Regions from separate parts of the Streptomyces sp. CRN 30 genome, predicted to be linked through region 4. Evidence: riboswitches for the same ligand, from Rfam matches in the RefSeq annotation. Region 4 holds a riboswitch; each other region holds the start of a gene.
What was found. A riboswitch is a leader RNA that binds a small molecule or an ion and turns the genes downstream of it on or off. The one in region 4 is predicted to bind cyclic di-AMP.
Positions count from the first base shown of each region.

Region 1: it holds a riboswitch for cyclic di-AMP, as region 4 does, so the genes downstream of both, UW392_RS02040 (M23 family metallopeptidase) here and UW392_RS16025 (LysM peptidoglycan-binding domain-containing M23 family metallopeptidase) in region 4, are expected to answer to the same signal.
Region 2: it holds a riboswitch for cyclic di-AMP, as region 4 does, so the genes downstream of both, UW392_RS56960 (LysM peptidoglycan-binding domain-containing M23 family metallopeptidase) here and UW392_RS16025 (LysM peptidoglycan-binding domain-containing M23 family metallopeptidase) in region 4, are expected to answer to the same signal.
Region 3: it holds a riboswitch for cyclic di-AMP, as region 4 does, so the genes downstream of both, UW392_RS55525 (transglycosylase SLT domain-containing protein) here and UW392_RS16025 (LysM peptidoglycan-binding domain-containing M23 family metallopeptidase) in region 4, are expected to answer to the same signal.

Region 1 is NZ_JAVRHI010000017.1:17,018-20,215, reverse strand. Features, by position in the region: gene UW392_RS02050 (MarR family winged helix-turn-helix transcriptional regulator) at 1-213, shown strand, start outside; gene UW392_RS02045 (GTP cyclohydrolase II) at 357-1,043, shown strand; cyclic di-AMP (ydaO/yuaA leader) riboswitch at 1,286-1,442, shown strand; gene UW392_RS02040 (M23 family metallopeptidase) at 1,454-2,503, shown strand; partial or broken gene UW392_RS02035 (aldo/keto reductase) at 2,603-2,746, shown strand; gene UW392_RS02030 (PrsW family intramembrane metalloprotease) at 2,865-3,198, opposite strand, start outside.
Region 2 is NZ_JAVRHI010000500.1:11,239-14,436, forward strand. Features, by position in the region: gene UW392_RS56955 (patatin-like phospholipase family protein) at 1-868, shown strand, start outside; cyclic di-AMP (ydaO/yuaA leader) riboswitch at 1,207-1,362, shown strand; gene UW392_RS56960 (LysM peptidoglycan-binding domain-containing M23 family metallopeptidase) at 1,366-2,142, shown strand; gene UW392_RS56965 (SGNH/GDSL hydrolase family protein) at 2,295-3,119, shown strand.
Region 3 is NZ_JAVRHI010000491.1:50,401-53,598, forward strand. Features, by position in the region: gene UW392_RS55520 (polyprenyl synthetase family protein) at 1-443, opposite strand, end outside; cyclic di-AMP (ydaO/yuaA leader) riboswitch at 1,058-1,223, shown strand; gene UW392_RS55525 (transglycosylase SLT domain-containing protein) at 1,227-1,733, shown strand; gene UW392_RS55530 (HAD family hydrolase) at 1,758-2,567, opposite strand; gene UW392_RS55535 (GNAT family N-acetyltransferase) at 2,853-3,198, shown strand, end outside.
Region 4 is NZ_JAVRHI010000160.1:1,512-4,709, forward strand. Features, by position in the region: gene UW392_RS16020 (SGNH/GDSL hydrolase family protein) at 1-284, opposite strand, end outside; gene UW392_RS16025 (LysM peptidoglycan-binding domain-containing M23 family metallopeptidase) at 544-1,614, opposite strand; cyclic di-AMP (ydaO/yuaA leader) riboswitch at 1,619-1,811, opposite strand; gene UW392_RS16030 (alpha-galactosidase) at 2,081-3,198, opposite strand, start outside.

The DNA of each region.
Region 1 (3,198 bases), on a different contig from region 4:
ACGGACGAGGGGCAGGCGCTGCTGGAGCGAGCGGCGCCGGGGCACGTCGACACCGTGCGCCGGGCGGTCTTCGACCACCTCACGGCGGAGCAGGTGGAACAGCTGGAGCGGATCTGCCTGAGTGTGGCGGAGGCCGTCCAGGGCGACGGACCGCGGGCCGTGCGGCCGCCCGACGAACTGCCGTGGCGCAGGAGGTCCTGCCCTTCCGCGTGACGGGGTGCGCCTGCCGTGGCTCACTCCGGACGGTCGCCGGTCGGTCACCCGAACTGGTTGCTTGAACTTTAAAGCAGAGCTAGAGTCCTGTGCGCCGCCGTGCTTCAAAAGTGAAGCAAGGACCCGCTGCAACGGAGACCCGCATGACCGACCTCCCCGTCGCCACCCCGCGCGCCCGCGTCCGGGTGCCGCTGCGCTTCCACGACGGCTACTCCGTCGACGCCGAACTGGTCACCTTCCACGGACTGGCCGACGGCCAGGAGCACGTGGCCGTCGTCCTCGGCGAGCTCGCGCCCGGCGCGACGCCGCTGGTCCGGCTGCACTCCGAGTGCCTGACCGGGGACGTCTTCGGCTCGGCGCGCTGCGACTGCGGCCCGCAGCTGCGGGAGGCGGTGGAGCGGATCGCCGACCGCGGCGGAGTGCTCCTCTACCTCCGTCAGGAGGGCCGGGGCATCGGTCTCTACAACAAGCTCGACGCGTATGCGCTCCAGGACGAGGGCCTCGACACCTACGCCGCCAACGCGGCCCTCGGCCTGCCCGAGGACGGCCGGGACTACACCGCCGCCGCCCAGATGCTGCGGGCGCTCGGCCTCGACGGGCTCGACCTGCTCTCCAACAACCCCGACAAGGCGCGGCAGCTGCGCGACCTGGGGGTCGAGGTCCGTGACCGCGTCGCCACGGGCGTCTTCACGACCGACCACAACGTCCGGTACCTGCGGGCGAAGGTCCTCCAGACCCAGCACACCCTGCCGCTGGCGGAGTTGACGATGCCGGCGATGCCGACGTCGTCGCCGGCGCTGACCGGCCTGACGGAACGCACGGCGGGCTGACCGGGCCGCGAGGCCGTCACCAAGCGTGTCCGGGCGACTCCCGCCGCATAACAACTGACGCACCATCAGAAACTTGGATGTTTCCCGGCCGGAGGCAACTCGCCCGATTTCCGCATGCCATGACCCTTTGGTCCGGCGCGAAAGTCGCAACGATCACATGGAACTGCTTGGAATACGGCCTGCGCGTCTATTAACGTTCGATAACGCAGCGCGGTAGTCCCAGCCGTCACAAGAGACGGCTCCGTGCGCACGCGCCGAATCCCGCAAGGGAACCGGGGAACCACCAATTGGGGTGAATCGTGCGGATATCGCCGTGGAGACACGGCCGGTATACGCGCGTAGGAGACCTTCCTGTTCCGAACCCGTCAGCTAACCCGGTAGGCGAGAAGGAAGGAAAGGAGTACGCCTACGTGGCGTCCAACCGGCCTGCGACCGAAACTCCGGTCGACCCCTTCATGCCGAGCCAGAAGAACGGCGACACTTTCGGCTACGGCACCTACAACGGTGAGAACGAGGGTCCCTGGCAGGAGTGGAACCCCACGGCGGACTCCGTCCGTCCCGTGCGCGGCCGGCACCGCGTGGCCAAGCAGCGCGGCGGTGGACTCGCCCGCAGCTCCACCGTTCTCGGCGTCGGCGTCATAGCCGCGGTCGGCGCGGGCGGCATGGCCACCGCGCAGACCGGCAAGCCCCCGGTGTCCATATCGATGCCCGACCTGCCGAACGTCGGATCGGTGTTCGCCGCCGACACCGACGAGGAGCCCCAGGGCTCCGCCACCGCGCTCAGCACCGCCGGCCTCACCGTCGCCGACGGCGAGCAGGGCACCTCGGACGCCGGCGAGGTGCTGCGCGCCCGCATCATGCAGCAGGCCGAGTCGCAGCAGGACCAGGTCGACGCCGCCGCCGCGGCCGCCGCCGAGGAGAAGGCCGCGCTGGAGGCCGCCGAGCGCGCCGCCGAGGAGCGGAAGGCCGCCGAGGAGAAGGCCGCCGCCGAGAAGAAGAAGGCGGAGGAGGAGGCCGCGAAGAAGGCCGAGGCCGAGCGCCTCGCGAAGCTCGCCCGGCAGTTCGTGCTCCCGACCTCCTCGTACACCATCACCTCGACCTTCGGTCAGGCCGGCGCCTACTGGTCCTCCGGCTACCACACCGGCATCGACTTCGCCGCGCCCACGGGCACCCTGCTCAAGGCGGTCCACAGCGGCACGATCACGCAGGCGGGCTACGACGGCTCGTACGGCTACAAGACCGTGCTCACCCTCGACGACGGCACCGAGATCTGGTACGCCCACCAGTCCTCGATCAGCGTCAGCGTCGGCCAGAAGGTCGCGACCGGCGACGTCATCGGCCGCGTGGGCGCCACGGGCAACGTCACCGGCGCCCACCTGCACATGGAGGTCCACCCCGGCGGCAGCGGCTCGGGCATCGACCCGATGGCGTGGCTGCAGAGCAAGGGCCTCAACCCCTGACGTCACCCCTGGCGTAGCTCCTGCGGGCTGCTCACTGTTCACGATTCTTCGGCCGGACGTACGCAATGCGTACGTCCGGCTCGGACGTTGAAGTGAAGCATGACTTCTCTTCGCAAGCTCGGCTCGTCCGACCTCGAGGTGTTCCCGCTCGCCCTCGGCGGCAACGTCTTCGGCTGGACCGCCGACGAGGCACGGTCCTTCGCCGTGCTCGACGCCTACACGGCCGCCGGCGGCAACGCCGTGGGCGATCTGACGCTCACCGACGAGGAGCTCGCCCGGCTCACGGAGGCGTCCGAGGCACGCTGACGGCGCCGGTGCGGCAGGGGCCGTGTCCCGCGAGCGGCGGCTGTCCGCGTGACGTCTACGACCGGTAGGGGTTGTGGTCGTGCGCGGAGTGCGTGCTGTACGCGGGATACGGCTCGGGCCCGGAGTGGGGCGCGACCGGGCCGGGCTGGTGCACCGGTGCGTAGCCGTAGCCGTACCCGTACCCGTGGCCATGGGTGTGCGCGTACGCCGGCCAGGCCGCCGCGGGGCCCGGTGCCACGGCCCGCGCCGCGTAGCCGAACGCCGGCCGCGCGATCTCCCGGCGCCGCCACAGCTCGAAGAGCAGTTCCCGTTCCCGTACGACGAAGTCGGCGCCCGCCCGGCCCCGGCGCCCACGGCGCCGCAGGAGGGCGAGCGAGGTCGCGTACGTC
Region 2 (3,198 bases), on a different contig from region 4:
CTTTCCCCGGGTCGCCGGTACGTCCGTGGGCGCCATCGCCGCGGCCCTGGTGGCCGCCGGGGTGGGACCCAAGGAACTGCGCGACATCATGAACCGCCTGGACCTGACCCGCATCCCCGACCGCGGGCCGCCCGGCCTGCCGCTGCTGAGCGAGGGCATCTCCCTCCTCGGCGGGCGCGGCGCCTACCGGGGCGACTGGATCCGCGACTGGCTGGAGCGGGAACTGGGCGACCTCGGCGTCACCACCTTCGGCCAGCTCCGCTACGACGACCCGGAGGGCGACAGCGACCTGCCGGAGAACAAACGGTACAAACTGGTCGTGATGGCCACGGATGTGACCCACGGACGGCTGCTCAGGCTCCCCTGGGACTACTGGCTCTACGACCTCGACCCCGACGAGCAGAAGGTCGCCGACGCGGTCCGCTGCTCGCTGTCGATCCCGTTCTACTTCCGGCCGTGCACCCTGACCCACCGCGCGACCGGCGAGCAGTCGGTGATCGTGGACGGGGGCATCCTGTCCAACTTCGCCGTGGACACCTGGGACCGCACCGACGGAAAACCCGCCCGGTGGGACACGATCGGCGTGCGCATCCTGCCCGAGCTGCCCGCCGGGATCGCACAGCTCTTCCCGGCCGCGGCCGTGGTGATGTCCCCGGTGCTGCGCCTGCTGCAACAGGTGGTGGCGACGGCCCTGGTGGGCCGGGACCAGACGAGCCTGGAGCGGCCGGGGGTCCGGGACCGGACGTTCGCCGTGGCCTGTCAGAACGTCGGCATCACCGACTTCGGCATCGGCGAGGAGGCAAGGGAGGCGCTGGTCGAGGAGGGGCGCCAGGCCGCGAGCGAGTTCGTACGGCGCAGGCGGTCGTGACGGTGCCGGCCGGCTAGCGCGGTCCGAATAGAACGGTATGCCCTGACGTGCCCCGATCCCGTGCCCGACGGATCGGGGCACGTGAGCAGCGTCATAGATATGCGAGATCCGTGACGTTGTGCCCCTTTTCATGCCCATGCAAAACAGGGCCCTGTCATGGGCGTTCACCCCCGGCGGCCCGGCCGCGGTGCACGGAGGGTGACGGATCTTCCTCGCGGTGGATCAAGCGGAACACCCTTCCCGCGCAACCCACGCTTGTCCCTGTGCGTCCTGGTCCCTTACGTTCCTCACCGATCCGGACGGACGCCTAATCCTGCCGCCGCCCGGAGCCCGAACCCACTCACCACCCGTCACGGCAGGAGCGGGGGACCCACAGGTACGACCGCCTGTTCCGGTTCCCGGGACGGCTAGGGGTCAAGCCGCGCCCACGGCACGGCCGGGCATCTCCAGCCCGAACCCGACAGCTCACCTCGCAGGCGCCGGAGAGGGAACTCGACATGCCCGCGAAGGGTAAGCACCGTCGTACCAGGACCAGCCGCCTGGCCCGCACCATCGCCGCCGCCGGAACCGGCGGCGCCGCGCTCGCGCTGCCGCTGATCGGAGCCGCCGGCGCCCACGCCGCCGACGCGCAGCAGGACACGTACACCGTCGTGGCCGGCGACTCCCTGGTGAAGATCGCCGACGCCCAGGACGTCGACGGCGGCTGGAAGCAGCTCTACGCCGACAACCGCGACGCCATCGGCGACGACCCGGCCCTGATCCGCCCCGGTCTGAAGCTCACCCTCGACGGCGGCGACAAGGCCGGCACGACGAACGCGACGGCCTCCTCCGCCAAGACCGCGGCGGCCGCGACGGACGACACCTCCGCCGGCTTCGTCTCGCCCGTCAGCGGCGGCACCGTCGGCACCCCGTACCACCAGTCCGGCTCCATGTGGTCCAGCGGCTACCACACCGGCACCGACTTCGTCGTCCCGACCGGCACCTCGCTGAAGGCCGTCGGCGCCGGCACCGTCGTCTCCGCCGGCTGGGGCGGCGCGTACGGCAACCAGGTCGTCATCCAGCTCGCCGACGGCCACTACGCCCAGTACGCCCACCTGTCCGCGCTCTCCGTCTCCAGCGGTGACTCCGTGACCGCCGGGCAGCAGATAGGTCTCTCCGGCGCCACCGGCAACGTGACCGGACCGCACCTGCACTTCGAGATCCGCACCACGCCGGATTACGGCTCGGACATCGACCCGATCGCGTACCTGCGCTCGCAGGGCGTCTCCGTCTGAATTCCGCTCCCCGCGAGCACGGCCCGCCGCTTCTGCGGCGGGCCGCGCTTATTCCGGAATTGGTGAACACTTTAGGAGTGGCTTTTCTCACCGCCCGTCAACCCCTGCCTACGGTCGCGTAGGTCACAAACAGAGGTGAATCATGGGCCGACGTGGACGATTCGAAGAGTGAGAAGAGCGACGAGAGAGCAGTCATCGGGTCGTACGTGGCGGTGGGCGACAGCTTCACCGAGGGCGTCGGCGACCGCGGCCCGGACGGGGCGTTCGTCGGCTGGGCCGACCGTTTCGCCGTCCTCCTCGCCGACCGGCGGCCGGAGGGCGACTTCACCTACACCAACCTGGCCGTGCGCGGCCGGCTGCTCGACCGCATCGTCGAGGACCAGGTACCCCGGGCCGCCGAGCTCGCACCCGACCTGGTGTCGTTCTGCGCGGGGGGTAACGACATCATCCGGCCGGGCACCGACCCCGACGAGCTGGCCGAGCGGTTCGAGCGGGCGGTCGCCGCGCTCACCGCGACGGCCGGGACGGTCCTGGTGACGACCGGGTTCGACACCCGCGGGATACCGGTCCTCAAGCACCTGCGGGGCAAGATCGCGACGTACAACGGGCACGTGCGGGCCGTTGCCGACCGCTACGGCTGCCCCGTGCTCGACCTGTGGTCGCTGCGCAGCGTCCAGGACCGCCGGGCCTGGGACAACGACCGGCTGCACCTCTCTCCCGAGGGGCACACGCGCGTGGCGCTCCGCGCCGGGCAGCTCCTCGGCCTGCCGGTGCCCGCCGACCCGGACCAGCCCTGGCCGCCACTGCCGCCGCGCGGCACGCTGGAGGTCCGCCGGGACGACGTGCACTGGGCGCGGGAGTACCTGGTGCCGTGGATCGGCCGCCGGCTGCGCGGCGAGTCCTCCGGCGACCACGTCACGGCCAAGGGGACGCTGTCGCCGGCCGACATCAGGACCCGGATCGCGGCGGTGGCCTGACGGCGAGGCCGGCGCGCCGCGTGTGGCGTGCGGGGCGTACGGATGTGACGGCCGGAAGCGACGGCTGTCACACAGGCCG
Region 3 (3,198 bases), on a different contig from region 4:
AACGCCAGGGCCTGCACGCGGACCGCCTCCGGCCCGAGGTCGGCCAGGATCTGCGAGGCCCGCGCGAAGAGGAAGTCACCGGTGAGGACCGCGACGGAGTTGTCCCAGCGCGCGTTGGCGCTGGGCACGCCGCGCCGCACGTCCGCCTCGTCCATCACGTCGTCGTGGTACAGCGTGGCGAGGTGCGTCAGCTCCACGACGACCGCCGAGGGCACGATGCCGGGGGCGTACGGGTCGCCGAACTGGGCCGAGAGCATCACCAGCAGCGGCCGGAACCTCTTGCCGCCCGCCTTCACCAGGTGCTGGGCGGCCTCGGTGATGAAGGGCACCTCGCTTTTGGTTGCCTCAAGCAACCCTTCCTCGACAGCCGCCATTCCGGCCTGGACATCGGCTTCCAGAGCCTGGTCCCGCACGCTCAGCCCGAACGGCCCGACGACGGTCACGAGGGGTCTCCTGTCTGCTGGTGTCTACCGGCGGTTACACGGCTTGTCGATAGGTCGCTGCCATCACTCAAGTCAGCGTATCCGGTCACGTTTCGATCACCGATAGCGCCCACCGTTACAGGCCGGTCCCTATCGGATCATGAACCGTATGTTTTTGATCAGGTGATATGAGCTGACATTCGGCGACTCGCCGGGGACTCCCTCGGGCGGCCGAGACCCACCGAAGTCCACCACTCCTCCCAACGCCACGCGACCCGGGAACGTCACCCATTCGGCACGCAAACCCCTGTTCCCTCGCCCGAGTGAGTACCGGCCGATCAGCCGACTGACCTATTGGCTCACCTTTGAGACTGATGCCCGATTTACCCTACTTGTTCATGCCCGTGAGTTGACTCACGCCGCCACCCCTTCCCCCGCGTGGCCCCCGAACACCCCCATCCCGTTGCGCCGCAGGCGAGTTGACCGTTCACGATCGAAAAGGATCAAGCACCCCAAATGCCTCAGACCAAGGTCAACAGGCACGTTATGTGAATCCCGCACTTGTTCCGGACATGTGCCGTCGCATACGTTCCCGGCCTGTCGGGAGGACGCCGAATCCTGCCACCACCCGACGCACACACATCCGACTCACTTCACGGCAGGAGCGGGGGACCCAGGTAAGTCGCCGCGCCGGTCACCGACCGGAGCGGCTCGGGGTGAAGCCGCGCTCACTCAAGAGCGCGGCCGGGCACCTCCCCGCCCGAACCCGACAGCTCACCTCGCAGGCGTAGGAGAGGACCCACCATGCCTGCTTTCGGCCTTCGGCGCCCCGCCGTGACCACCCGCCTCACCCGCAAGATCGCCCTCGCCGGCGTCGGTGCCGCCGTACTGGCGCTCCCGGTCGCCGGTGCGACCAGCGCCTCCGCCGCCCCGGCCGCCGACTCCACGACGGCCACCACCACGGCCGCCATGACCGCGGCCAACGGCTACAGCAACAACCTCGACGGCTGGATCCGCCAGTCGCTCGACATCATGGCCGACAAGGGCATCCCGGGCACCTACAACGGGATCTACCGCAACATCATCCGGGAGTCGTCCGGCAACCAGTTCGCGATCAACAACTGGGACATCAACGCCATCAACGGCACCCCGTCCAAGGGCCTGCTCCAGGTGATCAAGCCGACCTTCGACGCCTACCACGTCGAGGGCACCTCCTGGGACCCGTACGACCCGGTCGCCAACATCACCGCGGCCTGCAACTACGCCGCCGACCGGTACGGCTCCATGGACAACGTCTACAGCGCGTACTGATCCCCCGGCCTCCCTGGGGAACCCCTACGGAGCGGGAAAGAGTCGTTCGAGGACGACGGCCACGCCGTCGTCCTCGTTCGACGTCGTGACCTCGTCGGCGACCGCGCGCAGCTCCGGGTGGGCGCCGGCCATGGCGACCCCGCGCGCCGCCCACGCGAACATCGGGATGTCGTTGGGCATGTCGCCGAAGGCGATCGTCCGCCGGGGGCCGAGCCCCAGACGGTCCGCCGCCAGCGCCAGCCCGGTCGCCTTGGTGACGCCGCACGGCTGCAACTCCACCGTCCCCGGCCCCGACATGGTGACCGTCGCGAGCGAACCGACCACCGCGCGGGCCGTCGCCGCCAGCTCGTCGTCGGACAGCACGGGGTGGCGCAGCAGCACCTTGCTGATGGGCGCCGACCACAGGTCGTCGCGGCGCCCGACCCGCACCGCGGGCAGCGTCGGGTGCGGCATCAGATAGCCGGGCTCGATCAGCGTGAGCCCCTCCACCCCGTCCTGGTCGACGGCCGCGTGTACCTGGCCGACCTCCGCCTCGATCTTGCCGAGCGCGGTCTCCGCCAGTTCCCGGTCCAGGGTGACCGACCACAGCAGCCGGTCCGTGCCCGCGTCGTACACCTGCGCGCCCTGTCCGCACACCGCGAGCCCCGTGCTTCCGAGACCCCGCAGCAGCTCCCGTACGCGCGGCGCCGGCCGCCCCGTCACCACCAGGTGGTACGCGCCCGCCCGCGCCACCCGAGCGAGCGCGGCCCGCGACCGCTCGGAGACGGTGTCGTCGCCGCGCAGCAGCGTTCCGTCCAGGTCGGTGGCGACGAGTGCGTAAGCGGTGGGCTCCATGATCAGAGAATACGGACACCGGAGGCCCCCGACTCACCCTCGTACCGCGCGCATACCGCGCGCATACCGCGCGCCCGCCGCACGCGCACCACGGATGTACTGCGGGCGCCGTCCGACACATCTGTCCGAAACCTGTCGCAACACCGGCTAAAGGCGGTTAAAGCGCTGTGCACCAGTTGGCAACAACATGCTCCGCTCTCTACCCTCCGGGCGGCCCCAGGGGTACCTTCCTTCTGTCCAGGGGGACTTGATCGGGGGGTCGGGTTGAGCAGCGGACGCATTCGTGTGCTGAGGCCGGGGGAACTGGGCGAGGGGGACCGGGAGCACTGGCGTGAACTGCGCGCCAAATCGCACGCCCCTCGCAACCCCTTCATGGAGCCGGAGTTCACCGAGGCCGTGGGCCGGGTCCGCCCCGGAGCGCGGGTGGCGGTGGTGTACGAGGGCGACGAGACCGCCGGTTTCCTGCCGTACGAGCGCGGGCCGCTGGGCCAGGGCCGCGCCATCGGGCTCGGTGTCTCGGACTGCCAGGGCGCCGTACTGCGCCAGGGCCCGCCGCCCGACACCCGGCAGCTGCTGCGGGCCTGCTCCCTGTCGAGTTTCGCCTTCGACAACCTGGAGGCGGACCAGCCGC
Region 4 (3,198 bases):
ACCTCGTCGGGGTCGGTGCCGGGACGGATGATGTCGTTGCCGCCCGCGCAGAAGGAGATCAGGTCCGGCGCCATCTCCCGCGCCCGCGGAACCTGGTCCGCGACGATCTGGTCGAGCAGTTTCCCGCGCACGGCCAGGTTCGTGTAGCCGAATCCGCCCTCGGGGAGCCGGTCGGCGAGAAGGACCGCGAACCGGTCGGCCCAGCCGACGAACGCGCCGTCGGGTCCGGGGTCCCCGACGCCCTCGGTGAAGCTGTCGCCCACCGCCACGTACGACCCGATCACTGTTCTGCTGTCGTGCCTCATCACATCGTCTGCCACGTCGGTCCATCTTTCACCGTGGGATGTGAGCTACGCGACCGTAGGAAGGGGTTGACGGGCGGTGAGATAAGCCACTCGTCAAGTGTTGGTCAATTCCGGAATAAGACCGGCCCGGGGAACGACCCGCTCCGTACACCGTGAGGCCGGGCCCCGCGGTCGGCGGGGCCCGGCCTCACGAGTGCGTCGCCGGGTGGGTGGGTCGGTCAGGGGCGGTCAGGGTCGGTCAGAGGGAGACGCCCTTGGCGCGCAGGTACGCCAGCGGGTCGACGTCCGAGCCGTAGCCCGAGGCGGTACGGATCTCGAAGTGCAGGTGCGGTCCGGTCACGTTGCCGGTGGCGCCGGACAGGCCGACCTGCTGGCCCGCGCCCACGGTCTGGCCCACCGAGACGGAGAGCGAGGACAGGTGGGCGTACTGCGCGTAGTGGCCGTCCGCGAGCCGGACGACGACCTGGTTGCCGTACGAGCCGCCCCAGCCGGCGGAGACGACCGTGCCCGAGCCGACGGCCTTGAGCGAGGTGCCGGTCGGGACCGCGAAGTCGACACCGGTGTGGTAGCCACTGGACCACATGCTGCCCGAGACGCGGTAGGAGGTGCCCACGGCGCCGGAGACCGGGCGGGTGAAGCCGGAGGCGGAGCTGCCCCCGCCGCTGCCCTGGGCCCGGGTGTCCGACGTGTCGGCGGCCGGCTTCTCGGCCGGGGCCTCGGTCTTGCGCTCCGTCGGCGCCTTCCGCTCGGGCGCCGCCTGCTGCTCCGCCGGCGCCTTCCGCTCCGACGCCCCGCTCTTCGCCGCGGACCCGGAGTCACCGCCCGAGGACGAGGCGCCGCTGCCCGAGGACGGGGCGCCGGCGCTCGACGGGGCCCTGCCGTCGAGGCTGAGCTCCAGGCCGGGGTGGATGAGGGACGGGTTGGAGCCGATCGCCTCGCGGTTGTCCGCGTAGATCGACTGCCAGCCGCCGGTGACGTCCTGCTCCTCGGCGATCCGGGACAGGTAGTCGCCGGACTTCACGGCGTACGTCCGCGTCGTCGCGGACTTCGCGGCGGCGGCGGTGGACGTCCCGGCCTGCTGCTTGACGGCCTGGGCGGCGGCGGCCTGCTGGGCCACCGCCTGCTGCGGCGCCTGGGGGAGGCGGGGGAGCTCCGAGGTCTGGGTGACGGCCTCCGCCGGGGCCGAGGCATGGGCCCCGGTGGCCCCGATCAGGGGGAGCGCGAGCGCCGCGCCACCGGTTCCGGCGGCGGCGATCGAGCGGGTGAAGCGCTGGGTCTTCGGGCGGCGGTGCTTACCCTTGGCGGGCATGGCGCATTCCTCTCCGGCGCCTGCGAGGTGAGCTGTCGGGTTCGGGCTGGAGATGCCCGGCCGTGGTGGGCACGGCTTGACCCCTAGCCCGTTCCGGATGACCGGACCGGGCAGTCGTACCTGTGGGTCCCCCGCTCCTGCCGTGTACGGGTGAGTTGACGGCTCCGGCCGGTGGCAGGATTCGGCGTCCGCCCGGATTGACGCCGAAAGTAGGCGACTTACCGGTGCGGGGACAACCATTCGCATTTTTTGTGCGTCTTGTTTCCGGGTGGTCGAGGGGAGGTCCCGGTCACCCTCCGTCGATGAACGGTCGTCCCCTTTTCCCGACCCACCCGACAACTCCGGGCTATTACGTGGACATGACGACCACGCAACGTCACTCCTATGACCCTGGTCACGCCCGACTCGTTGACCACGCTTTACACCAGGGCCACTTGGACACCGAACGCCAATCCCGGCGAAGGAATCAAATACGACGTAGCCTGACAACCTTCGCATCGAAGTCGCCGCGCAACCCGACCGGCAGCCCGTGGTGCATCAGCACCGCACCCCGGTACGTCTCACCCGTTTCACGGCACTCATACATCCCCTTCGGGTCGAGCCCGCGCAACCGGAGCGGTGCGGGCGGCTCCCCGTAGTGCTGGGCCTGGAGCCAGGCGAGGACGACGACCTCGTCACCGAGGACGTAGCTCACGGCGCTCGGCCCGCCCGCCGGTGGCCGCAGCCGGTACAGGTCGCCGTGCTGGACGACCGGCCGGATCTCCTTGTAGAGGGCCACCCAGTCCCGCGCCTCCGCGAGTTCCCGCTCGCTCCACCGGCTGAGGTCGCCGCCGACACCGAGCACACCGGCCATGGCGCTGACGAAACGGAACGCCAGCGTACTCACCCGCCCGTTGAGCTGCTCGTTCGGGCTGTCGGTGACCCAGGCGGCCATCACGCGCGCGGGATGGATCTGGCTGAAGCCGTGCTGGATGGCGAGCCGGTCCAGGGGATCGGTGTTGTCGGAGGTCCACACCTGGTCCGTACGGGACATGACGCCGAGGTCGATGCGGCCGCCGCCGCCCGAGCAGGCCTCGAAGGCGACGCCGGGGTGCGCGGCCCGCAGCCGGTCCAGCAGCGCGTAGAAGGCGTGCACGTGCTCCACCCAGAGCTTCTGCGGGTACGGTTCGCCGGGCCAGCCGGCGTCGGTGAAGCAGCGGTTGAAGTCCCACTTCACGTAGTCGATGGGGGCGCTGGACAGCAGGGTGTCCAGCCGCTCCCACAGGTACTCCTGGACGTCCGGGCGCGCGAGGTTGAGGACGAGCTGGTTGCGCAGCTCGGTGCGGCCGCGGCCCGGCATGAACTGCACCCAGTCGGGGTGCGCCCGGTACAGGTCGCTGTCGGGGTTCACCATCTCGGGCTCGACCCAGATGCCGAACTGCATGCCGAGCGCGTGCACGTCGTCCGCGAGCGGCTTGAGACCGGCCGGGAAGCGCTCGGGGTTCGGCGTCCAGTCGCCGAGGCCCGCCCGGTCGCTGGTGCGCGCCCCGAACCAGCCGTCGTCGACCACGAACAGCTCGACCCCGAGGGACGCCGCCCGCCGCG